Regions from separate parts of the Streptomyces sp. NPDC093085 genome, predicted to be linked through region 1. Evidence: riboswitches for the same ligand, from Rfam matches in the RefSeq annotation. Region 1 holds a riboswitch; each other region holds the start of a gene.
The links. A riboswitch is a leader RNA that binds a small molecule or an ion and turns the genes downstream of it on or off. The one in region 1 is predicted to bind cobalamin.
Positions count from the first base shown of each region.

Region 2: another riboswitch for cobalamin. It lies ahead of AB0O07_RS10810 (cobalamin biosynthesis protein); the one in region 1 lies ahead of AB0O07_RS08115 (CoA-acylating methylmalonate-semialdehyde dehydrogenase).
Region 3: another riboswitch for cobalamin. It lies ahead of AB0O07_RS14775 (ribonucleoside-diphosphate reductase subunit alpha); the one in region 1 lies ahead of AB0O07_RS08115 (CoA-acylating methylmalonate-semialdehyde dehydrogenase).

Region 1 is NZ_JBFBFB010000002.1:329,626-339,892, reverse strand. It holds gene AB0O07_RS08135 (transmembrane domain-containing protein) at 1-95, shown strand, start outside; gene AB0O07_RS08130 (energy-coupling factor transporter transmembrane component T) at 101-1,258, shown strand; gene AB0O07_RS08125 (ATP-binding cassette domain-containing protein) at 1,255-2,904, shown strand; gene AB0O07_RS08120 (ECF transporter S component) at 2,955-3,725, shown strand; cobalamin riboswitch at 3,774-3,961, shown strand; gene AB0O07_RS08115 (CoA-acylating methylmalonate-semialdehyde dehydrogenase) at 4,180-5,703, shown strand; gene AB0O07_RS08110 (acyl-CoA dehydrogenase family protein) at 5,709-6,857, shown strand; gene AB0O07_RS08105 (enoyl-CoA hydratase/isomerase family protein) at 6,854-7,930, shown strand; gene mmsB (3-hydroxyisobutyrate dehydrogenase) at 7,927-8,823, shown strand; gene AB0O07_RS08095 (enoyl-CoA hydratase) at 8,820-9,614, shown strand; gene folP (dihydropteroate synthase) at 10,068-10,267, opposite strand, start outside.
Region 2 is NZ_JBFBFB010000003.1:2,153-12,419, forward strand. It holds gene AB0O07_RS10795 (ABC-F family ATP-binding cassette domain-containing protein) at 1-737, shown strand, start outside; gene AB0O07_RS10800 (helix-turn-helix domain-containing protein) at 1,074-1,295, shown strand; gene AB0O07_RS10805 (enoyl-CoA hydratase/isomerase family protein) at 1,431-2,222, shown strand; cobalamin riboswitch at 2,304-2,425, shown strand; gene AB0O07_RS10810 (cobalamin biosynthesis protein) at 2,460-3,515, shown strand; gene AB0O07_RS10815 (cobyric acid synthase) at 3,503-5,107, shown strand; gene AB0O07_RS10820 (putative cobaltochelatase) at 5,211-7,388, shown strand; gene cobO (cob(I)yrinic acid a,c-diamide adenosyltransferase) at 7,388-7,987, shown strand; gene AB0O07_RS10830 (cobyrinate a,c-diamide synthase) at 7,981-9,480, shown strand; gene AB0O07_RS10835 (ZIP family metal transporter) at 9,501-10,217, opposite strand; partial or broken gene AB0O07_RS10840 (cobalamin biosynthesis protein) at 10,216-10,267, shown strand, end outside.
Region 3 is NZ_JBFBFB010000004.1:237,447-247,713, forward strand. It holds gene AB0O07_RS14750 (extracellular solute-binding protein) at 1-1,067, opposite strand, end outside; gene AB0O07_RS14755 (GntR family transcriptional regulator) at 1,317-2,081, shown strand; gene AB0O07_RS14760 (carbon starvation CstA family protein) at 2,376-4,580, shown strand; gene AB0O07_RS14765 (YbdD/YjiX family protein) at 4,577-4,792, shown strand; partial or broken gene AB0O07_RS14770 (Uma2 family endonuclease) at 4,874-5,469, opposite strand; cobalamin riboswitch at 5,540-5,707, shown strand; gene AB0O07_RS14775 (ribonucleoside-diphosphate reductase subunit alpha) at 5,856-8,321, shown strand; gene AB0O07_RS14780 (ribonucleotide-diphosphate reductase subunit beta) at 8,321-9,364, shown strand; gene AB0O07_RS14785 (SDR family oxidoreductase) at 9,454-10,203, opposite strand.

The sequences.
Region 1 (10,267 bases):
CCGGCTCGATCGCGCCGGTGGTCACTGGCGCGGCACTCGTGGTGGTGATCGGCGGTGCGGCGGTGTTCGTGGCACGCCGTCGCCGTGCCGAGTGACCGCGATGAGTCGTACGACCGTGGCGGCGCGTACCGCCGGGTCCGGTTCGTCGCCGGACTCGGGCGGGCGCCGTCTGCCGCGTCTTCTGCACCCGGTGGCCTGGTGGGTGTGGGCCCTTGCCCTGGCCACGGCGGTGAGCCGCACCAACAACCCGCTGCTGCTGTTTCTCGTTCTCGCTGTCCTCGGCTATGTCGTCACCGCCCGTCGCACGGAGGCGCCCTGGGCGCGCGGCTTCAAGTACTACCTTTACCTGGCCCTCACCGTCGTGGCGATCCGTGTCGTCTTCCGTGCCGTCTTCGCCACCGGCATCACCCCTCACGACCACTTTCTCTTCTCCCTCCCGCACATCCCCACCCCTGACTGGTATGCGGGCATCAAGATCGGCGGCCCGGTCTCTCTGGAGGCGCTGCTGTCGGCGGCGACCGACGGTCTGCGCCTGGCGTGCATGCTGTGCTGCATCGGCGCCGCCAATACGCTCGCCAATCCCAAGCGCGCGCTGCGTGTCCTGCCCGGAGCCCTCCACGAACTCGGCGTGGCGGTCACGGTCGCGATCAGCGTGGCGCCCCAACTCGTGCAGAGCGTGCAACGTGTCGCCCGGGCGAAGAAGCTGCGCGCCGGGCGCACGCGGGGTATGAAAGCGCTGCGCGGCATCGTGGTCCCGGTACTGGAGGACGCGCTGGAGCGTTCGCTGCGGCTGGCCGCGGCCATGGACTCCCGGGGCTACGGCCGCGCGGGCACCGCCACCCGCACCTCCCGCCGGGTCACCGGCGCGCTGATGCTGCTGGGTATGTGCGGCCTGTGTGCCAGTGCCTACGGACTGCTGGACGCGACCGCGCCTTCCTTCCTCGGCCTGCCCGCCATGGTGCTGGGCGCGGTGCTGTGTGTGACGGGCCTGCGGCTGGGAGGCCGGCGCGTCACCCGTACCACCTACCGTCCCGATGCCTGGCGGCTGCCCGAGTGGGCTGTGGCCGGCAGCGGGGTGCTGTCCGCAGCGCTGCTCCTGAGTAACCTCGGTTACGACCCCGCCCAGCTCAACCCCACCTTCTATCCGCTCACCTGGCCCGCCCTGCCGCTCGTGCCGACCGCCGCGATCCTCCTCGCGGGCACGGCCGGGTTCCTCGCGCCCCCGCCTGGCCCTCTCCAGAGAGGCGACGCCTCGTGATCACCTTCGACCAGGTCACCATCGAGTACGACGACGCGCCCGAACCGGCCCTGCGCGATGTCGACTTCACAGTGGAGGAGGGCGAGCTCTGTCTCGTCGTCGGACACACGGGCGTCGGCAAGTCCACACTCCTGGGCGCGGTCAACGGGCTGGTTCCCCACTTCACCGGCGGCACACTGTACGGGCAGGTCACCGTCGACGGCCGTGACACCGCCCACCACCCTCCCCGCGAACTCGCCGATGTCGTCGGCATGGTCGGACAGGATCCGATCGACGGCTTCGTCACCGACACCGTCGAGGAGGAACTCGCCTACGCCATGGAACAGTTGGCGGTCTCCCCGGCCACCATGCGTAAACGTGTCGAGGAGACCCTCGATCTGCTCGGACTGGCCGACCTGCGCCACCGCGCCCTGCACGAACTCTCCGGCGGCCAGCAGCAGCGCGTCGCGATCGGCTCCGTCCTCACCGCCCACCCCCGCGTCCTGGTCCTGGACGAGCCCACCTCCGCTCTCGACCCGACAGCCGCCGAGGAGGTCCTCGCCGCCGTCACCCGGCTCGTCCACGACCTGGGTGTCACCGTCCTGATGGCGGAGCACCGCCTCGAACGCGTTGTCCAGTACGCCGACCGCGTCCTTCACCTGCCCGGAGACGGCCACGCCCGCATCGGCGCGCCCGCCGACATTCTGCGTACGGCGACGATCGCGCCACCGATCGTGGAACTGGGGCGGGCCGCGGGCTGGTCTCCGCTGCCACTGTCGATCCGTGACGCCCGCCGCACCGCGGCGCCCTTGCGGGCCCGACTGGCCGACCGCGCTCCGGCCCCCGTCCGCCCGTCCCCGGCCGGTGAACGGCCGCCTCTGCTGACCGCGCGCGGTGTCACCGTCACGTACAAGAGCCTTCCGGCCGTTCGGGAAGTCGATCTGGACCTGCGGGCCGGTGAGGTGACGGCGCTGATGGGCCGCAACGGCTCGGGCAAGTCCTCGCTCTTGTGGGCGCTCCAAGGCTCCGGGCCGCGCCGCGCGGGGACCGTGAAGGTCACCGACCCGCGCGGCGGCGCCCGCGTCGACCCCCACGCCGTTTCTGCCATCCGGGCCCGCACGCTCGTCGGCCTCGTTCCGCAGACCCCTGCTGATTTGCTCTATCTGGAAAGCGTCGGACAGGAGCTCGACCAGGCCGACACGGAATCCCAGGGGACGGAGAGCGCTCGCTCCATCCTGGACCGGCTCGCACCCGGTATCGGTGACACCACCCATCCCCGTGACCTGTCCGAGGGGCAGAAACTCGCCCTCGTCCTGGCCATTCAGCTCTCCGCCGCGCCCGGGGTGCTGCTCCTGGACGAACCGACCCGTGGCCTTGACTACGGGGCGAAGGCCGCTCTGACCGGCATCGTCGACCTTCTCGCGGCGGAGGGAAGGGCGGTCGTGATCGCCACGCACGACGTCGAGTTCGCCGCACGCGCCGCCGACCGTGTGGTCGTCATGGCGGAGGGGGACATCGTCGCAGACGGACCGACCACGGAAGTCATCCTCTCCTCCCCCGTCTTCGCGCCGCAGACCGCGAAAATCTTCGCCCCGCTGCCCTATCTGACAGTCGGACAAGTCGTGGACGCAATGCCGGCCGCGGGCGATAAGGGGACGGCCCCGTGACGTCGCGTGTGGCCGCGGCCATCCGGCTCACCCCTCGCGCCGGCGTCGTCATGGTCCTTGCCGCCTTCCTCGGCGTCGTCGCGTTCTTCTGGCCATTCGTCGTCGCCCCGGGGACATTCAGCTCGAACTACGCGCCCCCGCTGATCTTCGGCGTGCTGCTGGTTCTCGTCCTGTGCGTGGTCCTGTCGGAGATCGCCGAGGGCGGCATCGACTCCAAGGCGCTGGCGATGCTCGGCGTCCTGTCCGCCGTCAACGCGGCCCTGCGCCCTCTGGGGGCCGGCACCGCCGGCATCGAGACTGTCTTCTTCGTCCTCGTCCTCGCCGGACGCGTCTACGGACCCGGCTTCGGCTTCACCCTCGGCTGCACCTCGCTGTTCACCTCCGCGCTCATCACCGGCGGAGTCGGCCCCTGGATGCCGTACCAGATGTTCGGCTGCGCCTTCGTCGGCATGCTCGCCGGGTTCCTGCCCCGAGCGAGCGGCCGGCGCGAGGTTCTGATGCTGGCCGTCTACGGATCGCTGTCCGGCTACCTGTTCGGCTTCCTCCTCAATCTCTCCTTCTGGCCGTTCTCCCTCGACCCGAACAGTTCCATCGCCTACCTGCCCGGCCTGCCCTTCACCGAGCAGTGGCAGCGCTACATCGCGTTCGACATCGCCACCTCGCTGGGCTGGGACACCGGCCGTGCCGTCACCAACCTCATATGCATCCTGCTGGCCGGGCCCGCGGTTCTGACCACCTTCCGCCGCGCTGCCCGCCGGGCCCGATTCCGTGCCCCGGTGCGCTTCGCCGCGCCCAGGTCGGCCGCATCCGAACCCCGCTGACCAGCAACGACAGCATCAGATGGCCCTGCGGACTAGATTTACTAGGATGTCCAACTATATAGTCGTGGTGAAGGCCCGCGGTGCAGGGAAGCCGGTGTGATTCCGGCGCGGTCCCGCCACTGTGACCGGGGAGTACGCCGTCGAGCAGAACGCCACTGACGAGCAGGATGTCGGGAAGGCGGACGGCGCGCGCTGATCCGGGAGTCAGGATACCGGCCGTGGGATGTTCCGTGTTGTCCACGAGGATGGAGCTGACACGCATGGCACCGGTGTGCATCCACGACTCCGGCGGACCCGCCCGACGAGGCCCACGGCACGTCCCGCATCCGGCCGTCACCGTCTGACGGTTCCCTCGCCATACGCGATCCCGCGTCGCCCGAGCACCCGCACGCCACCACGCCGGGTGTGACGGACCTGCGCGCCATCCCGGATCACCTGACGAGAGCAGGCACCCATGGTCCGCGTACAAGACCGCGCCCCCGTGCGTGAGTTGACCCATTTCGTCGGCGGCAGGCACACCCGGGGAACGTCCGGGGTCTACGGCGACATCCACGACCCCAATTCCGGAGAGGTGCAGGCCCGTGTTCCGCTCGCGAGTCGCGCGGAGACAGAGGCCGTCATCGCTGACGCCACCGAGGCGCAGGGCGAGTGGGGTCAGTGGAATCCGCAGCGCCGGGCCCGCGTCTTCCTCCGATTTCTTCAGCTCGTCGAGGGGCAGAGGGACTCGCTGGCCCGTCTGCTCTCGTCCGAGCACGGCAAAACGGTCGCCGACGCGCACGGCGACCTCCAGCGCGGCCTGGAGGTAGTCGAGTTCGCCGCGGGCATCCCGCATCTGCTCAAGGGTGAGTTCACCGACAACGCCGGCAACGGCATCGACGTCCACTCTCTGCGCGCCCCGATCGGTGTGGTGGCCGGCATCACCCCGTTCAACTTCCCCGCGATGATCCCCCTGTGGAAGGCGGCTCCCGCCCTTGCCTGCGGCAACTCCTTCATCCTCAAGCCCTCCGAGCGTGATCCGTCCGTCCCGCTCCGGCTCGCGGAACTGTTCCTGGAGGCCGGCCTGCCGCCGGGCGTCCTCAACGTCGTACACGGCGGCAAGGAGACCGTCGACACCCTCCTCGAAGACCCTCGCGTCGGCGCGCTCGGGTTCGTAGGCTCCACCCCGATCGCCGCGTACGTCTATGCGACCGCCGCAGCCCACGGCAAGCGCGCCCAGTGCTTCGGCGGCGCCAAGAACCACATGATCGTGATGCCGGACGCTGATCTGGACCAGGCCGTGGACGCCCTGATCGGCGCCGGGTACGGCTCGGCGGGCGAGCGCTGTATGGCGATCTCCGTCGCCGTCCCGGTAGGCGAGGCCACCGCCGATGCCCTGCTGGCTCGTCTGAAGGAACGCATCGGCTCGCTGCGGATCGGCCGCAGCGACGACCCAGAGGCCGACTTCGGCCCCCTGATCGGCCGGGATGCCGTCGAACGGGTGCGCGCGTACGTCGACCTCGGCGTCGAGGAAGGCGCGGAACTCGTCGTGGACGGAAGGAACTTCGTTCTGCCCGGCCACGAGAACGGCTTCTTCGCCGGTGCGTCGCTCTTCGACCGCGTCACCCCGGCGATGCGCATCTACCAGGAGGAGATCTTCGGCCCGGTCCTCTCGGTCGCCCGCGCGGCGGACTACGAGGAGGCACTGCGCCTGCCCAGTGAGCATGCCTACGGCAACGGCGTCGCGATCTTCACCCGTGACGGAGACACGGCACGTGACTTCACCCGCCGGGTGAACACCGGAATGGTCGGCGTCAACGTGCCCATTCCGGTGCCGGTCGCGTACCACACCTTCGGCGGCTGGAAGCGCTCCGGCTTCGGCGACCTCAACCAGCACGGCCCGGACGCCATCCGCTTCTACACCCGTACGAAGACCGTCACCTCACGCTGGCCCGCGGGCCTCCGGGAGGGCGCGAGCTTCACCATCCCGACGATGGGCTGAGCACGATGACCGCCACGATGCTCACCGAGGATCAGCAGGCCCTTGTCGAGACGACCCTGGACTTCGCGCAGGACCATCTCGCCCCGCATGCCCTGGACTGGGACCGGGACAAGCATTTCCCCCTCGACGTGCTCCGCAGGGCGGCCGGCCTCGGCCTCGGTGGTGTGTACGTACGGGAGGAGTACGGAGGTTCCGCGCTCACCCGAACCGACGGCGTTCTCGTCTTCGAGACCCTCGCCTCCGGCTGCCCTTCCATTGCCGGCTACCTCTCCATCCACAACATGGTCGCCTGGATGATCGACCAGTACGGCGACCTGGCACAGCGCGAGCGCCGGCTGCCCGGCCTCTGCGCGATGGAGGACCTGGCGAGCTACTGCCTCACCGAACCGGATGCCGGCTCGGACGCCGCCGCCCTTCGCACCCGCGCGGATCGCGACGGCGACCATTACCTCCTGAACGGCGTCAAGCAGTTCATCTCCGGCGCGGGCGCCTCGCAGCTGTACGTCGTCATGGCACGCACCGGCGGTGACGGCCCGAACGGCATCTCCGCCTTCCTCGTCGACAGAGACGACCCCGGGCTCTCCTTCGGTCCCGACGAGCGGAAGATGGGCTGGAACGCGCAGCCCACCCGGCAGGTCATCCTTGACGGCGTCCGACTGCCGGCAGACCGCTTGCTCGGCTCCGAGGGCGAAGGGTTCCGTATCGCCATGAGCGGCCTCAACGGCGGCCGGCTCGGCATCGCCGCCTGCTCCCTCGGCGGCGCGCGCAGCGCCCTCGACCGCAGCCTCGTCCATCTCGCCGACCGGCAGGCGTTCGGTGCCCGGCTTCTCGACGCCCAGGCACTCCAGTTCCGTCTCGCGGACATGGCGACCGAACTCGCCGCCGCCCGGGCGCTGGTCCAGCAGGCCGCCCAGGCCATGGACCGGGGCGATCCGCAGGCTCCGCACCTGTGCGCGATGGCCAAACGATTCGCCACCGACACCGGCTACTCCGTCGCCGACCGCGCCCTGCAACTGCACGGAGGCTATGGCTACCTGAGCGACTACGGCATCGAAAAGATTGTCCGTGACCTGCGCGTCCACCAGATCCTGGAAGGAACCAACGAGATCATGCGCGTCATCGTGGCCCGCGGCCTGACGGAGGCGTTCGGATGACCACCGGCGAGCACACCGTACTGCTGCGCACCGAGGGGCGCGCCGCATACCTCACTCTCAACCGCCCCGAGGCACTCAACGCCCTCACCCACACCATGGTCCACCGCATCGACGAGGCGTTGACGGCCTGGGAGCACGACCCGGCCGTCGAGACGCTCGTCCTCACCGGCGCGGGGCAGCGGGGCCTGTGCGCGGGCGGCGACATCCACGCCATCCACGACGACGCCCTGACCGCGGACGGCTCCGCCTCGGCCGCCTTCTGGCGCGACGAATACCGGCTCAACGCCCGCATCGCCCGCTACCCCAAGCCCTACGTCGCCCTGATGGACGGGATCGTCATGGGCGGTGGAGTCGGCATCTCCGCCCACGCCGACATCCGCATCGTCACCGAGCGCTCCCGGATCGCCATGCCCGAGACCGGCATCGGCTTCGTCCCGGACGTCGGCGGCACCTACCTCCTCGCCCTCGCCCCAGGCGAACTGGGCACCCACCTCGCTCTGACGGGCGCACAAATCGGTCCCGAGGACGCCCTGCTGTGCGGACTCGCCGACCACTACCTCCCGTCCGCCTCACTGCTGCGCTTCGCCGACGACCTCTCCGGCATCCCCGTACGGGAAGCCCTGGCCCGTCATGTGCGTCCCGCCCCGCCGGGGAAGCTGTCCACGATGCGGGAGTGGATCGACTCCTGCTACGACTGCGACACGGTCGAGGAGATCGTCCAGCGGCTCCTCGCCCACGGCGACCCGGCGGCGAAGAAGGCCGCGGAGACCCTGCTGGCCAAGTCGCCCACCACACTCAAAGTCACCCTGGCCGCCCTGCGCCGCGCCCGACGGCTCGGCCCACTGGAGCGCGTGCTGGAGCAGGAGTACCGCGTCTCCTGCGCGGCCCTGGCCGCCCCTGACCTCGTCGAGGGAATCCGCGCCCAGGTCATCGACAAGGACCGGACACCGCGCTGGTCGCCGGCCACCCTGGCCGAGGTGACCGACGCCGACGTGGAGCGCTTCTTCGCGCCCCTCGGCGAACGGGAACTCGCGCTCGCCGGACCCGACACCACCGAGGAGGTGGTCTGGTGAGCAGGACCGTCGCGTTCATCGGACTCGGACACATGGGCGGCCCCATGGCCGCCAATCTGGTCAGGGCCGGTTACCGGGTGCGAGGCCACGACCTGGTGCCCAGTGCCGTCGACAGGGCCGCGCAAGCAGGGGTCGAACGGGCCGTGTCGGCGGCCGAGGCCGCAGCGGACGCCGACGTGGTCGTCACCATGCTGCCCGCCGGACACCACGTCCTGGGCCTCTACGACGACATCCTCGCCGCTGCCCGCACCGGCACCTTGTTCGTCGACTGCTCCACCATCGACGTCGCCGATGCCCGCACCGCTCACGGGCGCGCCCTTGCCGCAGGCATGCGCGCTCTGGACGCGCCCGTCTCGGGCGGCGTCGTGGGAGCCGAGGCGGCCACGCTGACCTTCATGGTCGGCGGGGGAGAGGCCGAGTTCGCCGAGGCGCTGCCCCTGCTGGAGACCATGGGGAAGAAGGCCGTGCGCTGCGGCGGCCCGGGAGCCGGACAGGCAGCGAAGATCTGCAACAACATGATCCTCGGCATCTCCATGATCGCTGTCAGTGAGGCGTTCGTCCTCGGCGAGAGCCTCGGCCTCTCCCACCAGGCCCTGTACGACGTGGCCTCCACGGCCTCCGGCCAGTGCTGGGCGCTCAGCGTGAACTGTCCGGTCCCAGGCCCCGTGCCTGCCAGCCCCGCCAACCGCGACTACCGGCCCGGCTTCGCCGCCGCCCTGATGGCCAAGGATCTCGGCCTGGCCGCCAACGCGGTACGTGCGGGTGGAGTGCGGGCGGAACTGGGGCTTCGGGCATCCGAGTTGTACGCCGCCTATGCCGAGCGGGCCGGTACCACCGAGGACTTCTCCGGCATCGTACGAACCATCCGGAACCAGAGCGGAGAACAGGCATGACCGCCGCAGACCAGACACTGAACTACGAGACGATCCTCGTCGAGCGCAGAGGCCGCACGGCCCTGCTCACCCTCAACCGTCCGACGGCCCTCAACGCGCTGAACCTGAAGGTCATGCACGAGGTCGTGGCAGCAACCGAGGCCCTCGACCGGGACCCTGACTGCGGCTGCATCGTCATCACCGGCTCCACGAAGGCGTTCGCGGCCGGCGCCGACATCAAGGAAATGCAGCCGCAGAGCTACATGGACATGTACCTCACCGACTGGTTCACCGCCTGGGACCGGCTCGCGCAGGTGCGCACCCCGACCGTCGCGGCCGTCTCCGGGTACGCCCTCGGCGGCGGCTGCGAACTCGCGATGCTCTGCGACATCCTGCTCGCCGCGGACACAGCGGTCTTCGGCCAGCCGGAGATCAAGCTCGGCGTGATCCCCGGGATCGGCGGGTCCCAGCGGCTTACCCGGGCGGTCGGCAAGGCCAAGGCCATGGAACTGTGCCTCACCGGACGCACCATGGACGCGACCGAGGCCGAGCGCGCCGGACTGGTCTCACGGGTCGTGCCCGTGGACGAACTGCTCGGCGAGGCACACGCCGTCGCCGAGACCGTCGCCGGCATGTCGCTACCCGTGGCGATGATGGCGAAAGAGGCAGTTGGCCGGGCCTTCGAGACCACGCTCGCCGAGGGGGTCCGCTTCGAGCGCCGTCTCTTCCACGCGGTGTTCGCCACCGCAGACCAGAAGGAGGGTATGGGGGCCTTCGCCGACAAGCGGAAGCCCACCTTTCGGCACAGGTGAACTCGGTAGGGGCGACACTCGCGAACTGTGGCTTCTGCAGGGTGGTCACCACCGCATCGGTCCCCTGGAGGAGCCGCTGCACAGCGGCGCGAACGAGGTGGTGGACGCGCACGCTGTACGAGATCGACGTCCCGCGACAGGTTCAGGCGCGGGTGGAGGGAACAGGCGTCACAAGGTGAAGACCACGGGCTTCGGCCACCACGTCTACCAGAAGCACTACTTCAGGGTGTCCATCGACGCCGGACGCCCTGGACTGTCTGATCGCCTGCGCCGTCCCCTCTGGGAGGAGACCCGCCTGGCCACCCTCCATGCGGCCCCGCGCCACGCCGTGCCGGCCCGCAGGAGAGTCCATCCCCACTCCAGAGAGGCCCGATCTCCGCGAACGGCCCTACCACCGGCCGGATCGCCCACGTCACGGAGCAACTCGCCCGACAACGTCCTGACTCTGCCGCGTCACCAGCCACTTTCCTTGGCAGTCTCCAGAGCTTCGAAAACCGTGAGCGAGTCGCGGAGCGCGGCGATGTCGTGGGTGCGTATGAAGTCCGCACCGCTGCGTGCGGCATACAGTTCCGCCGCCAGTGTGGCCGGACCGATTCCGGGAAGGCCGCTCCCGGTGAGCTCTCGCAGAAACGACTTGCGGGAGGGGGAGACGA
Region 2 (10,267 bases), on a different contig from region 1:
AGAACATGGCGCGCCGCGCCGAGCGGCTGCTCTCCGGCCTGGAGCAGGTGCGCCAGTCCGACAAGGTCGCCAAGCTGCGCTTCCCGGAGCCGGCGCCCTGCGGGAAGACCCCGCTCGCCGCCGAGGGCCTCTCGAAGTCGTACGGCTCGCTGGAGATCTTCACCGACGTGGATCTCGCGGTCGACAAGGGCTCCCGGGTCGTCATCCTCGGCCTCAACGGCGCGGGCAAGACCACCCTGCTGCGGCTGCTGGCCGGCGTCGAGCAGCCGGACACCGGCAAGGTCACCCCCGGTCACGGCCTCAAGCTCGGCTACTACGCGCAGGAGCACGAGACCCTGGACCCGGAGCGCACCGTCCTGGAGAACATGCGCTCCTCCGCCCCCGACCTCGACCTGGTCGACGTCCGCAAGACCCTCGGCTCCTTCCTCTTCTCCGGCGACGACGTCGACAAGCCCGCCGGGGTGCTCTCCGGCGGCGAGAAGACCCGGCTGGCGCTGGCCACCCTGGTCGTCTCCTCCGCCAATGTGCTGCTGCTCGACGAGCCGACCAACAACCTCGACCCGGCCAGCCGTGAGGAGATCCTGGGCGCGCTCCGTACGTACCGGGGCGCGGTCATCCTCGTCACCCACGACGAGGGCGCCGTCCACGCGCTGGAACCCGAGAGGATCATCCTGCTGCCGGACGGGGTCGAGGACCTGTGGGGCGCGGACTACGCCGACCTGGTGGCCCTCGCCTGATCCACTGCCTGATCCACTTCGACTGGATCATTCGGCTCAGCGGTGATCCACCATCTGAGTGACCGTGTCTCGTACCCACGGCGTGGTACGGGACGGATCGGCACCCCGCGTACATCATCCGCACCCTCACCCGGCCCCACCGCCCTGACCTGGCACTTCTCCTGGCGTTCCGGGCAAACCCCGCTCCGGGCGGCTCTGGAATGTGACATTCCGTTCGTGCTCGAAGGTTGAAGTCCGAAGAAGCTTGTCGTACGGACCTTGCCGAATGGGTGGCCAGGAGGGCCGTGAGGGGTGATCATGAGAAGTCCAGAGCGCACTTCCCATGAGGAGGCACGGGTGGCCGAGACTCTGAAGAAGGGCAGCCGGGTGACCGGCGCCGCGCGCGACAAGCTCGCGGCAGACCTGAAGAAGAAGTACGACAGTGGTGCGAGTATCCGGGCGCTGGCCGAGGAAACCGGCCGCTCCTATGGATTCGTCCACCGGATGCTCAGCGAGTCCGGAGTCACGCTGCGGGGACGTGGCGGGGCTACGCGAGGCAAGAAGGCCGCATCGGCCTGACGGCCGGGCGGGGCACTCCCCGGGCCGCCGGTTCGGCGGGTGGCCACCCGGGTCGATCGAGCGATCGCCCAGGTGGTTACTGTGCAGTCACTTAGCTCAGTTCGTGAGTCCGACTGCCCGAACCGGAGGCGCCCCATGGTTTCGCTCGCACCAGTGCTCGACACGGACGGCGTACGGCTCACCGTGGAAGACGCGGTGGCCACGGTGACACTGACCCTCCCGGCCAAGCGCAACGCCCAGTCTCCCGCTCTGTGGCGGGCGTTGGCCGAGGCCGGGAGGAGGCTGCCGGGGACCGTACGGGTCGTGGTGGTGCGCGGCGAGGGCACGTCCTTCTCCGCGGGGCTCGACCGGCGCGCGTTCACCCCCGAGGGCTTCGACGGCGAGCCCTCCTTCACCGACCTGGCCCGCTCCACCGATGCCGACCTCGACGCGGCCATCGCCGGGTACCAGGACGGCTTCGTCTGGCTGCGCAGGCCCGACCTGGTGACCATCGCCGCGGTCCAGGGCCATGCGATCGGGGCCGGCTTCCAGCTCGCCCTCGCCTGCGATCTCCGTGTGGTCGCCTCGGACGTCCAGTTCGCCATGCGCGAGACGAGCCTCGGCCTCGTCCCCGACCTCACCGGCACCCACCCCCTGGTCGGCCTGGTCGGCTACGCCCGCGCCCTGGAGATCTGCGCCACCGGCCGCACCGTCCACGCGGACGAGGCCGACCGCACCGGCCTCGCCAACCTGGTCGTCGCCCCCGAAGACCTCGCCGCCGCGGCGAACGACCTCGCGGCGGCGCTCCTGGCCGCCCCCAGGGACGCCCTGATCGAGACCAAGGCCCTCCTCCAGGGCGCCACCGACCGCACCTTCGAAGCCCAACGCACCGCCGAACGCGCGGCCCAGGCGCGGCGCTTGCGGGATCTGGCGGGGGTGGGGGACTGACGGGGCCGGGTGTGGGGCTTCGCACACTGTCCTGGTGCAGGTCAAGGACGAGTTGACGGGTGTTGCGGGGCATGGTGGACTTCCTGGGCCATTGCCGACGGCAGCAGAGGAAGCCGGTGCGAATCCGGCGCGGTCCCGCCACTGTCACTGCGAGCCCCGTCCCGCAGGAGCCAGGAACTCTCGCCGTCGGATACGACGTCGAGCCGGGGCGCGGACCCTGAGTGAGGACACTTCGCCATGCCTGGCCGCGGTCATGCCATCGCGCCCGGGGTACGGGGCCGCTCGGCCGTTCCGGACACCGGGCGCGTCTTCGCGTACGGGGCCGCCCTCGGGCTCCTCGCCGACCGGGTCTTCGGGGATCCCCGCCGGGGGCATCCGGTGGCCGTGTTCGGGCGGGGCGCCTCGGCCGTGGAGCGGGTTCTGTGGCGCGACCACCGGGGGTGGGGCGCGCTGCATACCGTGGTCTGCGCCGGAGCCGCCGCCGGGGGTGCCGTGCTCGCCGCCCGTACGGTACGGAGCAGCGCCGCCGGGGCCGTGGCGCTGACCGCCGCCGCCACCTGGGCCGTGGTCGGCGGGACCTCCCTGGAGCGGGAGGCGCGGGCGATCGGCGCGGCGCTCGCCGCCGGGGATCTGGACGGGGCCCGCGCCCGGCTGCCGCACCTCTGCGGGCGCGACCCGTATGCCCTCGACGAGGCCGGGATAGCGCGGGCCGTCGTGGAGTCCGTCGCCGAGAACACCTCCGACGCGGTCGTGGGCGCCCTGGTGTGGGGGGCGCTCGCGGGGGCCCCGGGGCTGGCCGGGTTCCGGGCGGTGAACACGCTGGACGCGATGGTCGGGCACAAGAGCCCCCGGTACCACAGGTTCGGCTGGGCCTCGGCCCGGCTGGACGACGCCGCCGGGTGGCCGGGGGCCCGGCTCACCGCCGCGCTCGCCGTCCTCGCGGGCCCGGACCGGCGGGGCGCGCTGCGGGCCGTACGCCGCGACGCGCGCCGTCATCCGAGCCCCAACGCGGGCCCCGTGGAAGCCTCGTTCGCCGGGGCGCTGGGGGTGCGGCTGGGCGGGACGCTCGCGTACGGCGGGCGGGTCGAGCACCGGCCCGTGCTCAACGCCCCGGGGCGCCCGGTCGCCGTACCGGACATCGAGCGCGCCGTCCGGCTGGCCCGCCGGGTCGACGCGCTCGCCCTGGCGGTCTGTGTCGCGGGCCGGCTCGGGTACGGAGCGGTGCGGGGCAGGGTGTGGGACGGAGTTCGGGGCAGGGTTCGGGGAAGGAAGGGCTGGGGATGGCCGGGGTGAAGGGGGCTCGCCCGCTCGGCGGGGGGCTGCTGGTCGCGGGGACCACCTCCGACGCGGGGAAGAGCGTGGTCACGGCCGGGATCTGCCGCTGGCTGGCGCGCCAGGGGGTGAAGGTCGCGCCGTTCAAGGGGCAGAACATGTCGCTGAACTCGTTCGTGACGCGCGAGGGCGCGGAGATCGGGCGGGCGCAGGCGATGCAGGCGCAGGCGGCACGGGTGGAGCCGACCGCCCTGATGAACCCCGTCCTGCTCAAGCCGGGCGGCGAGCACAGCAGCCAGGTGGTGCTGATGGGGAAGCCCGTGGGCGAGATGAGCGCCCGGGGGTTCTTCGGCGGGAGCGGAGGGAGCGAGGGGGCTTCTCGCGAGGAGGCGCTGCGCGGCGGGCGCCGGGAGGCGCTGCTCGGGCCCGTCCTGGAGTGTCTGGCGGAGCTGCGCGCCACGTACGACGCGGTGATCTGCGAGGGCGCGGGGAGCCCGGCGGAGATCAATCTGCGCCGTACCGACATCGTCAACATGGGCATCGCACGGGCCGCGCGGCTGCCGGTGATGGTGGTCGGGGACATCGACCGGGGCGGGGTCTTCGCGTCCTTCTTCGGTACGACGGCGCTGCTGAGCCCGGCGGACCAGGCGCTGGTGGCCGGGTATCTGGTCAACAAGTTCCGGGGCGATGTGGCGCTGCTGGAGCCGGGGCTCGCCATGCTGCGCGGGCTGACCGGCCGGGCGACGCTCGGTGTGCTGCCGTTCCGGCACGGTCTCGGCATCGACGAGGAGGACGGGCTGCGGATCTCGCTCCACGGCACCGTGCGCGAGTCGGCGGTGGAGCGGCCGTACGGCGCGGAGGTGCTGCGGGTCGCGGTCTGCGCCGTCCCCCTGATGTCGAACTTCACCGATGTGGACGCGCTGGCCGCCGAACCCGGCGTCGTGGTGCGGTTCGTGGACCGCCCCGAGGAGCTGGCCGACGCCGATCTGGTGATCGTGCCGGGCACCCGGGGGACGGTACGGGCGCTGGCCTGGCTGCGGGAGCGAGGGCTCGCCGAGGCGCTGGCGGCGCGGGCCGCCGAGGGCCGCCCGGTGCTCGGCATCTGCGGCGGCTACCAGCTCCTCGGCGAGCGAATCGAGGACGAGGTGGAGTCCCGGGCGGGCGTGGTGGACGGGCTGGGGCTGCTGCCCGTACGGGTCAGGTTCGCGCCGGAGAAGACCCTGGCGCGGCCCGTCGGGGTGGCGCTCGGCGAGCGGGTCGAGGGGTACGAGATCCACCACGGCGTCGCGGACGTACGCGGCGGGGACGCCTTCGTCGCCGGTCCGGACGGGGCCGCGCTGGACGGCTGCCGGGTGGGCGCCGTCCAGGGCACGCACTGGCACGGGGCGCTGGAGGGCGACGCGTTCCGGCGGCGGTTCCTGGCGGAGGTGGCGCGGGCGGCGGGCCGGCGGTTCGTCCCCGCGCCGGACACCTCCTTCGGCGTGCTGCGCGAGGAACAGCTCGATCTGCTCGGCGACCTGATCGAGGAGTACGCGGACACGGCCGCGCTGCTCCGGCTGATCGAGGAGGGCCCGCCGCCGGAGCTGCCGTTCATTCCGCCGGGGGCGCCGTGAGTCCGCGTCCCCGCCCCGCCGTCCCGCCGTCCCACCCGGCCTCACGACCCCGCCGGTCCCGTCCGTACCGCAGGTCCCGCCGTCCCGAAGGAGCGATCAGCCTATGAGCACCCCCTTTCCGTTCACCGCCGTCGTGGGGATGGACGATCTGCGGCTCGGACTGCTGCTGAACGCGGTCAGTCCGGCGGTCGGCGGTGTCCTCGTACGGGGGGAGAAGGGCACCGCCAAGTCGACCGCCGTGCGGGCGCTCTCCGCCCTGCTGCCGGAGGTGCCGGTGGTGACGGGGTGCCGGTTCAGCTGTGATCCGGGCGCGCCCGACCCGCACTGCCCGGACGGGCCGCACGCGGAGGCGCCGGCCGGGGCCCGGGCGGCGCGGATGGTGGAGCTGCCCGTGGGGGCCTCCGAGGACCGCCTCGTCGGGGCGCTGGACATCGAACGGGCGCTGTCGGAGGGGGTGAAGGCGTTCGAGCCGGGGCTGCTCGCCGACGCGCACCGGGGCGTCCTCTACGTGGACGAGGTCAACCTGCTCCACGACCACCTCGTGGACCTCCTGCTGGACGCGGCGGCCATGGGCGCCTCGTATGTCGAGCGGGAGGGCGTCTCCGTACGGCACGCCGCGCGCTTCCTGCTGGTCGGGACGATGAACCCGGAGGAGGGCGAACTCCGCCCCCAGCTCCTCGACCGCTTCGGGCTGACGGTGGAGGTGGCGGCCTCCCGCGAGCCGGACGTACGGGTGGAGGTGGTGCGGCGGCGGCTCGCGTACGACGCCGACCCGGCCGGGTTCGCGGCGCGCTGGGCCGGGGAGGAGAGCGCGCTGCGGGGACGGATCGCGGGCGCGCGGGCGCTCCTCCCCGAGGTGCGCCTCGGGGACACGGCGCTCCGGCAGATCGCGGCGACCTGTGCCGCGTTCGAGGTGGACGGGATGCGCGCGGACATCGTGATGGCGCGGACCGCGACGGCGCTGGCCGCGTGGGCCGGGCGTACGGAGGTGCTCGCCGAGGATGTCCGGCAGGCGGCGCTGCTGGCGCTGCCGCACCGCAGGCGGCGCAACCCGTTCGACGCGCCGGGGCTCGACGAGGAGAAGCTCGACGAGACGCTGGAGGAGTTCCGGGGGGACGAGGACGGAGAAGCCGAGGGTCCAGGGGACGGGGAGCCCGATCCCGATCCGGACCCGGACCCGGACCCGGATGGGCCTGACGGGCCCGGTGGCGGGGGCGGGCAGCCGCCTCAAGGCGGGCCGGACGCCCCCGAGGCCCCGGAGGCGCCCGCGTCGCAGGACGCCCCGGGTGCACCGGGAAGCCCCGACGTGCCCGAGCCGCGTCCCGAAGGCGGGCAGCCGAAGGCGCCCGCGCCCGGTGAGCACTCCCCCGTCGGGGCCGCCGAGCCGTTCCGTACCAAGGTGCTCAGCGTGCCGGGGCTCGGCGAGGGCGCGGCCGGGCGGCGCTCCCGGGCCCGTACCGAACACGGCAGGACGACCGGCTCCCGGCGGCCCCGGGGCGCGCTGACCAAGCTCCATCTCGCGGCGACCGTGCAGGCGGCCGCCCCGCACCAGCGGGCGCGCGGGCGGGCCGGACGGGGTCTGGTGGTGCGCAGGGACGACTTGCGGCAGGCGACCCGGGAGGGGCGCGAGGGCAATCTCGTGCTCTTCGTGGTCGACGCCTCCGGTTCGATGGCGGCCCGGCGGCGGATGGGCGCGGTGAAGGGCGCGGTGCTCTCGCTGCTGCTCGACGCGTACCAGCGGCGCGACAAGGTCGGTCTGATCACCTTCCGGGGCCGGGAAGCGGAGCTGGCGCTGCCGCCCACCTCGTCGGTGGACGCGGCGGCGGCCCGTCTGGAGTCGCTGCCCACGGGCGGCCGGACGCCGCTCGCCGCCGGGCTGCTCAGGGCCCATGACGTCCTGCGGGTGGAGCGGCTGCGGGACCCCGCGCGCCGGCCGCTGCTGGTGGTGGTGACGGACGGCCGGGCGACCGGCGGCCGGGATCCGGTGGCGCTGGCGGCGCGCGCGGCGCGGCTGCACGCGGCGGAGGGTACGGCGTCGGTCGTCGTGGACTGCGAGACGGGTCCGGTACGGCTCGGGCTCGCCGGGGCGCTCGCCGGCGACCTTGCCGGGACCGCGATCACCCTGGACGAGCTGCGCGCCGACAGCATCGCGGGGCTGGTCAGGGACGTACGGGAGAGGGGCGACGTACGGCGGACTGGCGACGTACGGCGGACGGGCGACGCGCGCCGGGCACCGGGCACCGACGACGGGCAGCAGCAGAGGCACAGGAGGGCCGCGTAATGCCGCAGGGACAGCCGGAGAACGTACCGGACGACGGACTCACCACCCGCCAGCGCCGCAACCGGCCGCTGGTGCTGGTCCACACGGGCACCGGCAAGGGCAAGTCGACGGCGGCGTTCGGGCTCGCGCTGCGCGCCTGGACGCAGGGGTGGCCGGTCGGGGTCTTCCAGTTCGTGAAGTCCGCGAAGTGGAAGGTCGGCGAGGAGCGTGCCCTGAAGGTCCTCGGCGAGAGCGGCGAGGGCGGCACGGTCGCCTGGCACAAGATGGGCGAGGGGTGGTCCTGGGTCCAGCGCGACGCGCAGTTCTCCAACGAGGAGGCGGCGCGCGAGGGGTGGGAGCAGGTCAAGCGCGATCTGGCGGCCGAGACGCACCGGCTGTACGTGCTGGACGAGTTCGCGTACCCGCTGCACTGGGGGTGGGTGGCGACCGACGAGGTGATCGAGGTGCTGCGGAACCGGCCCGGCACCCAGCATGTGGTGATCACCGGCCGTAACGCGCCCCAGGAGCTGATGGACTTCGCGGACCTGGTCACCGAGATGACCAAGGTCAAGCACCCGATGGACGCGGGGCAGAAGGGCCAGAGGGGCATCGAGTGGTGAACATCCCGCGTCTGGTCGTCGCCGCGCCGTCCTCCGGAAGCGGGAAGACGACGGTGGCGACGGGCCTGATGGCGGCGTTCTCCGGGCGCGGTCTCGCCGTCTCCCCGCACAAGGTCGGCCCGGACTACATCGACCCCGGCTACCACGCGCTGGCCGTGGCGTCGGGGCCGGCGGGCCCCGGCAGCGGGTCGTCGCCCGGCTCCGCCTCCGGCCCGGGGCGGGGGCGTCCGGGGCGGAACCTGGACGCGTACATGTGCGGCCCCGGGCTGATCGCGCCGCTCTTCGCGCACGGCGCGCGCGGTGCCGACCTGGCGGTCGTCGAAGGCGTGATGGGGCTCTACGACGGCGCCTCCGACCAGGGCGAACTGGCCTCCACGGCGCAGGTGTCGAAGCTGCTGAAGGCCCCGGTGGTGCTGGTCGTCGACGCCTCCTCGCAGTCGCGTTCGGTGGCGGCGCTGGTGCACGGCTTCGCCTCCTGGGACCGGGAGGTGCGGATCGGCGGGGTGATCCTCAACAAGGTCGCCACCGACCGTCACGAACGGCTGCTGCGGGACGCGCTGGACGGCTCCGGGGTGCCGGTCATGGGCGTGGTGCGCCGTACGGACCGGGTCGGCGCGCCCTCCCGCCACCTCGGCCTGGTGCCGGTCGCCGAGCGGCGCGCCGAGGCGGTGGAGGCGACCCGGGAGCTGGCGGCGCGGGTCGGGGCGGGGTGCGACCTGGAGGCGCTGCTGGCGCTGGCCCGGAGCGCGCCGGAGCTGACGGCGGAGGCGTGGGAGCCCGGGGTGGAGCCGGTCGTCGCGCCGGGGAGCGGACGGCCGGTGATCGCGGTGGCGGGCGGGCCCGCGTTCACGTTCTCGTACGCCGAGCACACCGAGCTGCTGACGGCGGCCGGCGCCGAGGTCGTCCCCTTCGACCCGCTGCGCGACGAGGCGCTGCCCCCGGGCACCGCCGGCCTGGTGATCGGCGGCGGCTTCCCGGAAGTGTACGCGCCGGAGCTCTCCGCCAACGAGCCGCTGCGCGCTGCGGTGGCGGAACTGGCGTACGCGGGCGCGCCGGTGGCCGCCGAGTGCGCCGGGCTGCTCTATCTGGCGCGCTCCCTGGACGGGAAGCCGATGTGCGGGGTGCTCCCCGCCGAGGCCCGGATGTCGGGGCGGCTGACGCTCGGTTACCGGGAGGCGGTGGCGGTCGGCGACAGCGCGCTGGCGCGGGCCGGGACCCGGGTACGGGGCCACGAGTTCCACCGTACGGTGGTGGAACCGGGCGCCGGGGTGGTTCCGGCGTGGGGCATGGTGCACCCGGAGCGCCGGGTCGAGGGGTATGTCAGCGGCGGCGTGCACGCCAGTTACCTGCATACGCACTGGGCGGCGACGCCGGAGCTGGCGACCCGCTTCGTGGCCCGCGCGGCGGCCGGGCCGCACGGGGCGGCCGGGCCGCACGGGGCGGCCGGGGCGGCCGGTACGGCGGAGGCGAGCGGGGCCGGGGTACGGCGGTGACCGTACCGCCACCGGAGGCGTCACCCCGCGACGCCGACCACCAGCCAGATGAAGCCGACGCCCAGCACGGTGCAGAGCAGCGTGGAGCGGGCCGGGTGGTCGTGGTGGGCCTCGGGCAGGATCTCGGCGGCGGCGAGATAGAGCAGCACGCCGCCGAAGAACCCCAGATAGCCGCCGAGGAGTTCCTCCGGGAGCGTGAAGAGCAGCGTGGAGGCGGCGCCGAGGACCGGGGCGAGCGCGTCGGCGACCAGCATGGCGAGGGCGCGGCGCCGGTCGTTCCCGTACAGGCTGGTGATCGTGTACGTGTTGAAGCCGTCCGCGAAGTCGTGGGCGATGACGGCGAGCGCGACGGCGGTGCCCATACCGCCCCCGACCTGGAACGCGGCGCCGAGCGCGACCCCGTCCATGAGGCTGTGCCCCACCATGGCCGCCGCGGCGGTCAGCCCGACCTGGGGGACGCGGCCGTCCTGGTGGGCGGCCTGGCGGACCGCGAGCAGCCGTTCGACCAGATGGGCGGCGAGGAATCCGCCGACGAAGAGCAGCAGCGCCCTCGGCACCCCGAGGAAGTCCTCGCCCGCGGCGTGTATCGCCTCGGGCAGCAGGTCCAGGCCGACCACGCCGAGCATCAGCCCACCGGCGAGCCCCAGTACGAGATGGCGCCGGTCGGTGACGCGCCGGGCGGTCCAGCCGCCGAAGAGCGTCATCAGGAACGCGCCGAGCGCGACGAACACCGCCATGCGCCCCTGCATAGCCGATCGGACCGGGTCCCCGCACATCAGACCGCCGG
Region 3 (10,267 bases), on a different contig from region 1:
GTCTTGTTGTTGGGCAGATTGCCCTTCTCCATCAGGCCCTTCTGCCCCTTGGCCCCGGTGAAGGCATCGATCCACTCGGCCGCCGCTGCCTGCTCCTTCGACTTGACCGGTACGGCGAGATCGGAGCCGCCGAGGAAGACCGGCATGGTGCCGCCGGAGGGACCCGGCATCACGAAGTTCTCCAGGTTGCCCTTGAGCTTGCCGGTCTTGTCGCTCTTCGGGTCCTCGGCGGTGGCGCCCTCCCACGCGGCGGCGAAGATCATGCCGGACTGGCCCTGGCCGTAGACGATGTAGCGGTCGGACTCGTCCTTGGTCTTGTCCGCGTGCATGTACGTGTCGAGGACCCTCTTGTACTCCTTGAGCCCCTTGAGGGACTCGGGCGAGGAGAGGTTCGCCGTGAACTTCCCGCCGCTCTCCTTCGCGATGGAGCCGCCCGCGTCGTACACGAAGGACATCGCCGCGTACCAGTCGCGCGAGGGCTGGTACCAGGCGGAGAACTTCTCGCCCTGCTTCTTCTGGATCTTGTCGAGCCCCGCGGTCAGTTCGGTGTACGTCTTCGGTACGGCGGTGACCCCGGCGTCCTTGGCCACGTCCTTGCGCCAGTTGGCGACGCGGCCCCCGGCGTAGTACGGGACGCCGTACGTCTTGCCGTCGTACGTGACCGATTCCTTGAGCCCGTCGAGCCAGGTGTCCGACTGCTCGAACTTCGCGGGGTCCAGCTCGGCGAAGGCGCCCTTGACGGTGTAGCCGAGCATCTCGGTGTTGCCCATCTCGACGACGTCGGGGGCCTTGTCGGTGGCGAGTACGGCGTCGAGCTTGGCGTTCTTGTCGGGCCAGCCGTAGTACTCGTGCTTGATCTTGATGCCCGGGTGCTTGGCGACCAGCGCGTCGTCCGCGGCCTTGACCAGCTCCGGCCAGTTGTTCTGGGCGTCGACCGTCAGCCAGACGGTGAGCTCCTTCGCCGAACCGCCCCCGGCGGAACCGCCGTCCGAGTCGCCGGAACCGCAGGCCGTGAGGCCGATCACCATGCCCGCGGCACCGATCGCCGCGATGAGCTTCCGCTTCACGCCACCCTCCTCAGGGACACTGCAACCCCCCTGGCCCGTTTAATGGTGTAGACCATTAGACCAGTTGAGGAGTGAGCTTGGCCTAGACCTTTAGGGGTGTCAAGGGTGTATAAGAAGGGCAGTGGTGTCCGTTATCGGACCGACACCTGAGAGAGGGCGACGCCCCATGGCCGGGCCGTGCCACCATGTGAGCCGCGACAGACGGAGGAGCCGGTGACGGCAGCAGCGCAGGAGTCGGGAAGGCAGGCCATGGCCACGGACGGGGGCAGCACGGAGACCGAGGGCGGGCCGACCACCCGTACCGCCCGCGTGCCCAAGTACTACCGTTTGAAACGTCATCTGCTGGACATGACGGAAACCCTGCCCCCCGGCACACCCGTCCCGCCGGAGCGCACCCTCGCCACCGAGTTCGACACCTCCCGTACCACCGTGCGCCAGGCGCTCCAGGAGCTGGTGGTCGAGGGGCGGCTGGAACGGATCCAGGGCAAGGGGACCTTCGTCGCCAAGCCCAAGGTCTCCCAGGCCCTCCAACTCACCTCGTACACCGAGGACATGCGCGCCCAGGGGCTCGAACCCACCTCCCAGCTCCTCGACATCGGCTATGTCACGGCCGATGACACCCTCGCCGGGCTGCTCGACATCACGGCCGGCGGGCGGGTGCTCCGCATCGAGCGGCTCCGGCTCGCCAGCGGGGAGCCGATGGCGATCGAGACCACGCATCTTTCGGCCAAGCGCTTCCCCGCGCTGCGCCGTTCGCTTGTCAAGTACACGTCCCTCTACACCGCGCTGGCCGAGGTGTACGACGTCCATCTCGCCGAGGCCGAGGAGACCATCGAGACCTCGCTCGCCACCCCGCGCGAGGCCGGGCTGCTCGGTACGGACGTGGGGCTGCCGATGCTGATGCTCTCGCGCCACTCGCTCGACGCGGCGGGGGAACCGGTCGAGTGGGTACGGTCCGTCTACCGCGGCGACCGGTACAAGTTCGTCGCCCGCCTCCAGCGCCCGCGCCCCTGACGCACGCCTCTGACGTACGCCCCTGAGCACGCCTCTGACGTACGCCCCCGACGCGCCCCCGAGCCCCCGAGCCCCGAACAGCCCCCTGGGGAACCCGTTCGGGGGCGGGGAAAACCCCACCACGCCGCCATAAACCCACCGTGTACGGGCAGTTGACGTACCGATATATGGCCTGGTGGTAGCGCGTCCCGGAAAGGTCCCCTAGATTTCCTGCGCGTGACGCATCAGGTAATGCGCGGGTGACCGGCGGCGGCCGACGGTGACCCGCGGCGACCAGTAAGGGGACGACTCACCATGCCAGAGCCCGCACCGACCGGCACCCCGAAGAGAACCCTGGGCGGCCTCACCCCGAAATCCGTCCTGATATGGACGGTGGTCGCCCTCGTGGGCGCGGCGGGGTGGGCGGTGCTCGCCCTCTCCCGGGGCGAGGAGGTCTCGGCGGCCTGGATGCTGGCCGCGGCCCTCGGATCGTACGCCATCGGCTACCGCTTCTACTCGCGCTTCATCGCGCACCGCGTCCTCAAGGTCGACAAGACGCGCGCCACCCCGGCCGAACGCCTCGACAACGGCGTCGACTTCCACCCCACCGACCGGCGGGTGCTCTTCGGCCACCACTTCGCGGCGATCGCGGGCGCGGGCCCGCTGGTCGGCCCCGTACTCGCCGCCCAGATGGGGTATCTGCCGGGCACCATCTGGATCGTCGCGGGCGTCATCTTCGCGGGCGCGGTCCAGGACATGGTGACGCTCTTCTTCTCCACGCGCCGCGACGGCCGTTCGCTCGGCCAGATCGCCCGTGAGGAGATCGGCCCGTTCGGCGGCGCCGCCGCGCTGATTGCCGTCTTCATGATCATGATCATCCTGCTGGCGGTGCTGGCGCTGGTCATCGTCAACGCGCTGGCGCACTCGCCGTGGGGCGTCTTCTCCATCGCCATGACCATCCCGATCGCCCTCTTCATGGGCGTCTACCTGCGGGTGCTGCGCCCGGGCCGGGTCACCGAGGTCTCGCTGATCGGGGTGGCGCTGCTGCTGCTCGCCATCGTGGCGGGCGGCTGGGTCGCCGACTCCTCGCTCGCCGACACCTTCACGCTGGAGGCCGGCACCCTGGTCATCTGGATGGTGGCGTACGGCTTCCTCGCCTCCGTGCTCCCGGTGTGGATGCTGCTGGCGCCGCGCGACTACCTGTCGACGTTCATGAAGGTCGGCACGATCGTGCTGCTCGCGCTGGGCGTGGCCGTCGCGCTGCCGACGCTGAAGATGGACGCGGTCACGGAGTTCGCGAGCCGGGGCGACGGGCCGGTCTTCGCCGGCTCCATGTTCCCGTTCGTCTTCATCACCATCGCGTGCGGCGCGCTCTCGGGTTTCCACTCGCTGATCTCCTCGGGCACGACGCCGAAGATGGTCCAGAAGGAGACCCAGATCCGGATGATCGGGTACGGCGCGATGCTGACCGAGTCGTTCGTCGCCATCATGGCGCTGATCGCCGCCTGCATCATCGACCCGGGCCTCTACTTCGCGGTCAACTCGCCGGCCGGCCTCATGGGCGGAACGGTCGATTCCGCGTCCCAGGCCGTCGCCAACCTGGGCTTCACCATCTCGCCCGACCAACTGGCGCAGGCCGCCAAGGATGTCGAGGAGACCAGCCTGCTCTCGCGGACCGGCGGCGCGCCGACCTTCGCGCTCGGCATGTCGGAGATCTTCTCGTCGGTCGTCGGCGGCACCGCGATGAAGGCGTTCTGGTATCACTTCGCGATCATGTTCGAGGCGCTCTTCATCCTGACCACGGTGGACGCGGGCACCCGTGTCGGGCGCTTCATGCTCCAGGACACGCTGGGCAACCTCTACAAGCCGATGCGCCAGGTGAGCTGGAAGCCGGGCGTCTGGTTCGCCAGCGCGGTCGTGGTCGGCGGCTGGGGGTACTTCCTCTGGGTCGGCGTGCACGACCCGCTGGGCGGCATCAACCAGCTCTTCCCGCTCTTCGGCATCGCCAACCAGCTCCTGGCCGCGGTGGCGCTCGCCGTCTGCACCACGCTGCTGGTCAAGTCCGGCCGGCTGAAGTGGGCGTGGGTGACGGGTGTCCCGCTCGCCTGGGACGCCGCCGTCACGCTCACCGCGAGCTGGCAGAAGATCTTCTCGGGCGATCCGCGCGTGGGATTCTTCACCCAGCGCGACGTCTACCAGTCGGCGATCGACCGGGGCGAGGTGCTGGCCCCGGCGAAGACGATGGACGACATGCACACGGTGGTGACCAACTCCACGGTGGACGGGGTGCTCTCGGCGGTCTTCGCCCTCCTGATCCTCGTCGTCATCGCGGACGCGGGCCGGGTCTGCCTCAAGGCGATCCGCGCCCCCGAGAGCGTCACGCTGTCGGAGACGCCCTACGTCGAGTCGAAGATCGTCGCCCCGGCCGGCCTGATCCCCACCCGCGAGGAGAAGGAGGAGCTGGCCGCCGCCGAGGCCGCCGCACGCGACTCCGTCCCCGCGGGAACGGCGACGTCATGACCGGGGCGGCCCCGGCAGCCCGGGTGCGCCATCTGGCCGGCCGGATCCGGTGGTACGTACGGGAACTGACCGGCGAGTCCGCGTACGAACGGTACGTCGCCCACACCCGGGCCTGCGACCCCGCCCGGGAGGTCATGACCCGGCGGGCCTTCGAACGGAGCCGTACGGACGCCCGCGAGGCCGACCCGCGCGAGGGCTTCCGCTGCTGCTGAGCCGCCATCGAGCCGGCCTGGACGCGGCACGGGCCGCCGGGCCTTCCCACGGGGAGGCCCGGCGGCCCGCCCGTTCTCACATCAGCGCACCCAGTCCTTGAGCTGCCCGGTCTCCAGCGTGATCCCGACCGGTGCGGGGAGAGTGATCTCCTTGCCGAACGGCACGGTGTGAATGATCTCGTACCGCCCCCCGTCCGGCTCGCTGTAGACGGTCACCTGGCAGTTCTCCCGGTCGATGAGCAGATAGACCGGGATGTCGGTCTGGGCGTAGGCGCGTGGCTTCTCCACCCGGTCACGGTCGTCGGTGTCTGAGTCGGTGTCGGAGTCGTACGAGGTGACCTCGACGACCATCAGGACCGGGGCCGGATCGGCCCACTCCCCTTGGCCGACGAAGGCGCCGCTCAGCGCGAGCGAGCCGTCCGGACGGGCTCGGCCCCTCCGGAACCCTGCACATGGATCCCCTGGTCGGGATGGAGCCAGAGCTCCGGACGGGACTGCATACAGATACGTGTCAGCCACTCGACGATGCGTCCGTGGTCCCCGTCCGGCACGACCCTGCTCCTGATCTTCCCGTCGATGAGTTCGAGCCGGATGCTCTGTATCGTCCGGGCGAGTATCCGGGCGGCCTCGTCGAACTCCTCGGGATGGATCTGGGACTCGTAGTCGATGGCCGTCATGGGCGTACCTCCTCCGTGTCCTCACGACGATAGCGGAGGGGTCCGACAAGACCGCCCGAAGCGACCCACGACACAACATCTGGGGGGTGGCGCGCCGCGCGCCCCCCAGATGTATGCTCGACCTCGCTGCCGACGCAGGGGAATCCGGTGTGAATCCGGAACTGTCCCGCAACGGTGTACTGTGGCGCGCTTTGTCGCGCCCTCAGTCCGAACACCTGCCGGCGGTGCGCCTGGTTCGACCGAACCCGGCGCCAGACGTCCGGGCCTCGTGGATGGGCCGGTGGACGCCGTACGGAGCGCTGCCCCGCCGACCGGGGCCGGGCGCCCCGTCCGTGCGCTTCCCCGTGCCTCCTCGCGGCCCCGAGCCGAGCGAGGGAGAGCACAGCGTGACCATCGCGCCAGCGGATCCGGTGACAGAGACGGCCGAGCGGCAGCCGGGAGCCGAGCGGAATCCGGGGACCGCCCAGCCCCCTGGACCCACCGCCCCCGGAACGGACGCGCCCGGCACCGACGCGCCCGGCACCGCGCTGCTGCGCACCCTGACCGAGCTCACCGCCGACCTGCCCGACGCCGACCCGGGCCGGATCGCCGCCGCCGCGCTGCGCGGCCGTAACGCGGCCTCGGACGAGGCGGAGCTGCGCGAACTCGCGACCGAGGCGGCGGCCGGGCAGATCTCCGAGGACCCGGCCTACTCCCGCCTCGCCGCCCGGCTCCTCACCCGTACGATCGCCGAAGAGGCGGCCTCGCAGGGCGCCGTGTCGTTCTCCGCGTCCATCGCCGCCGGCCACCGCGAGGGGCTGATCGCGGACCGTACGGCCGCCTTCGCCGCCCTCCACGCGGCCCGCCTGGACAGCCTGATCGACCCGGCCGCCGACGACCGCTTCGGCTACTTCGGGCTCCGCACCCTCTACAGCCGCTATCTCCTGCGCCACCCGCTGACCCGCAAGGTGATCGAGACCCCGCAGTTCTTCCTGCTGCGCGTGGCCGCCGGGCTCGCCGAGAACGACAGCGCCCAGGCGCTCGACGAGGTCGCCGCGCTCTACGGCCTGATGAGCCGGCTGGACTACCTCCCCTCCTCCCCCACGCTCTTCAACTCCGGCACCCGCCACCCGCAGATGTCCTCCTGCTACCTGCTGGACTCGCCGCTGGACGAGCTGGACTCCATCTACGACCGCTACCACCAGGTGGCGCGGCTCTCCAAGCACGCGGGCGGCATCGGCCTCTCGTACTCGCGCATCCGCTCGCGCGGTTCGCTGATCCGGGGCACCAACGGCCACTCCAACGGCATCGTCCCGTTCCTGCGGACCCTCGACTCCTCGGTCGCCGCCGTCAACCAGGGCGGCCGGCGCAAGGGAGCCGCCTGTGTCTACCTGGAGACCTGGCACGCGGACCTGGAGGAGTTCCTGGAGCTGCGCGACAACACCGGTGAGGAGGCCCGCCGTACGCACAACCTGAACCTCGCGCACTGGATCCCCGACGAGTTCATGCGCCGGGTCGAGGCGGACGGCGAGTGGTCGCTCTTCTCCCCCGCCGATGTGCCGGACCTGGTCGACCTCTGGGGCGACGCGTTCGACACCGCGTACCGCAAGGCGGAGGCCGACGGCCTCGCGCGCAAGACCATCAAGGCCAGGGAGCTGTACGGCCGGATGATGCGCACCCTCGCGCAGACCGGCAACGGCTGGATGACCTTCAAGGACGCGTCGAACCGTACGGCCAACCAGACCGCCGAGCCCGGCCACACCGTCCACTCCTCCAACCTCTGCACGGAGATCCTGGAGGTCACGGACGACGGCGAGACGGCCGTCTGCAACCTGGGCTCGGTCAACCTGGGCGCCTTCGTGGACGAGGCGACCGGCGAGATCGACTGGGAGCGGCTGGACCGCACCGTCGTCACCGCCGTGACCTTCCTCGACCGCGTCGTGGACATCAACTTCTACCCGACCGAGCAGGCGGGCCGCTCCAACGCCAAGTGGCGTCCGGTGGGCCTGGGCGCGATGGGCCTCCAGGACGTCTTCTTCAAGCTGCGCCTGCCCTTCGACTCCCCCGAGGCGGCGGCGCTCTCCACCCGGATCGCCGAAAGAATCATGCTGGCGGCGTACGAGGCCTCCTGCGACCTCGCCGAGCGGAACGGTCCGCTCCCCGCCTGGTCGAAGACGCGCGCCGCGCGCGGGGTGCTCCACCCCGACCACTACGACGTGGACCTGCACTGGCCCGAGCGGTGGGCGGCGCTGCGCGCCCGGGTCGCCGGGACCGGTATGCGGAACTCTCTCCTCCTCGCCATCGCGCCGACGGCGACCATCGCGTCCATCGCGGGCGTGTACGAGTGCATCGAGCCGCAGGTCTCGAACCTGTTCAAGCGCGAGACGCTCTCCGGGGAGTTCCTCCAGGTCAACTCGTACCTGGTGGACGAGTTGAAGCGGCTCGGCGTCTGGGACGCGCAGACCCGCGAGGCGCTGCGCGAGTCCAGCGGCTCGGTGGCGGGCTTCACCTGGATCCCGGCCGAGGTGCGCGAGCTGTTCCGTACGGCGTGGGAGATCCCGCAGCGCGGCCTGATCGACATGGCCGCCGCCCGTACGCCGTTCCTCGACCAGAGCCAGTCGCTCAACCTCTTCCTGGAGACGCCGACCATCGGGAAGCTCAGCTCGATGTACGCGTACGCCTGGAAGAAGGGCCTGAAGACCACGTACTACCTGCGCTCACGCCCGGCCACAAGGATCGCCCGCGCGGCCGGCTCGACCCCGTCCGCCGTCTCCGTCCCGGCCCCCTCCTCCGTACCGCCCCAGTCCACCCCCATGGAAGAGGCCATCGCCTGCTCCCTGGAGAACCCCGAGTCCTGCGAGGCCTGCCAGTAATGCCCACCTACGAACCCACCCCGTCCGGCTCCGTGTCCCAGGAGAAGAACCTCCTGGACCCGGGTTTCGAACTGACCCTCCGCCCGATGCGCTACCCGGACTTCTACGAGCGCTACCGGGACGCCATCAAGAACACGTGGACGGTGGAGGAGGTCGACCTCCACTCCGACGTGGCCGACCTCGCCAAGCTCTCGCCGGGCGAGCAGCACATGATCGGCCGGCTGGTCGCGTTCTTCGCGACGGGCGACTCGATCGTCTCCAACAACCTGGTGCTGACGCTCTACAAGCACATCAACTCCCCGGAGGCGCGGCTCTACCTCTCGCGCCAGCTCTTCGAGGAGGCCGTGCACGTCCAGTTCTATCTGACCCTGCTCGACACCTACCTGCCGGACCCCGAGGACCGCGCGGCGGCCTTCGACGCGGTCGAGGAGATCCCGTCGATCCGCGAGAAGGCGCAGTTCTGCTTCCGCTGGATGGACTCGGTCGAGAAGATCGAACGCCTGGAGACCCAGGCCGACCGCCGCCGCTTCCTCCTCAACCTGATCTGCTTCGCTGCCTGTATCGAGGGCCTGTTCTTCTACGGTGCCTTCGCCTACGTCTACTGGTTCCGCTCGCGCGGCCTGCTGCACGGCCTGGCCACCGGCACGAACTGGGTCTTCCGCGACGAGACGATGCACATGAACTTCGCCTTCGACGTCGTGGACACGGTCCGCAAGGAGGAGCCGGAGCTCTTCGACGACGCACTCCAGCAGCAGGTCACCGACATGCTGAAGGAGGCGGTGGCGGCCGAGTTGCAGTTCGCCCGCGACCTCTGCGGCGACGGCCTGCCCGGTATGAACACCGAGTCGATGCGTGCCTACCTGGAGTGCGTGGCGGACCAGCGCCTCCAGCGCCTCGGCTTCCCGCCGGTCTACGGCTCGGAGAACCCGTTCCCCTTCATGGAACTCCAGGGCGTCCAGGAGCTGACCAACTTCTTCGAACGCCGCCCCTCGGCCTACCAGGTCGCGGTGGAGGGCACGGTCGGCTTCGACGACGACTTCTGAGCCACTGCGCCGACCGCCGCCCCGTTGAACGTGAGAGCGGGGCCGGGCACGTGAGGTTCCCGGTGGGGGATCAGGGCCCGGCCCCGTGCTCACCAGGGGAGGCGGTGATGGGTCAGGTCCTCGTCGGCGGTGACGGCCGTGCCGGTGGGGCCGTCGGAGGGGAGGGTGGCCATGCGGATGGGGAGCAGGGCTCCCTGCTCCGCGGTCAGGACGCCTCCATGGCCGTTCTGGTCGGTGGCCACGGAGCCCGGGGAGACCGCGTTGACGAGGATGCCGGCGTTGCGCAGCTCGTTCGCGTAGGTGACCGTGATGGCGTTCAGCGAGGCCTTGGAGGAGTTGTACGCCAGCAGTTGGGGGAAGCCCCGGCTGGAGGCGGCGAGGGAGACCGAGCCCAGGTTGCTCGTGATGTTCACGATGCGGGCGGCGGCGGAGCGCCGGAGCAGGGGCAGCATCGCGTTGGTCACCGCCACGACGCCGAACACGTTGATCTCGTACGTCTCGCGCATCTCGTCGACCGAGGTGGCGCTCGGTGCGTGGATGGGCGTGGCGAGCACACCGGCGTTGTTGACGAGGATGTCGAGTTCACCGGCGTCCTGGGCGATCGTCATCGCGGCCGCATCGACCGACGCCTGGTCCGTGACGTCGAGTTGGACGAAGCGCGCGTCGTATCCCCGCGCGACCAGGGCCGATACGGCCGAGGTGCCGCGGTAGGTGTCGCGGGCGCCGAGGTAGACCGTCATCCCCCGGCCGAGGAGCCCTTCGGCGACGGCGTATCCGATGCCCTTGTTGGCGCCGGTGACCAGTGCCAGCCGCTGAGTGGGACTGATATGAGTATTCATGATCTGCCCATACTGGCCGACCGGACCGGCGCTGGTGGTTCGGTTCTGTCATCACGGCCGGTCC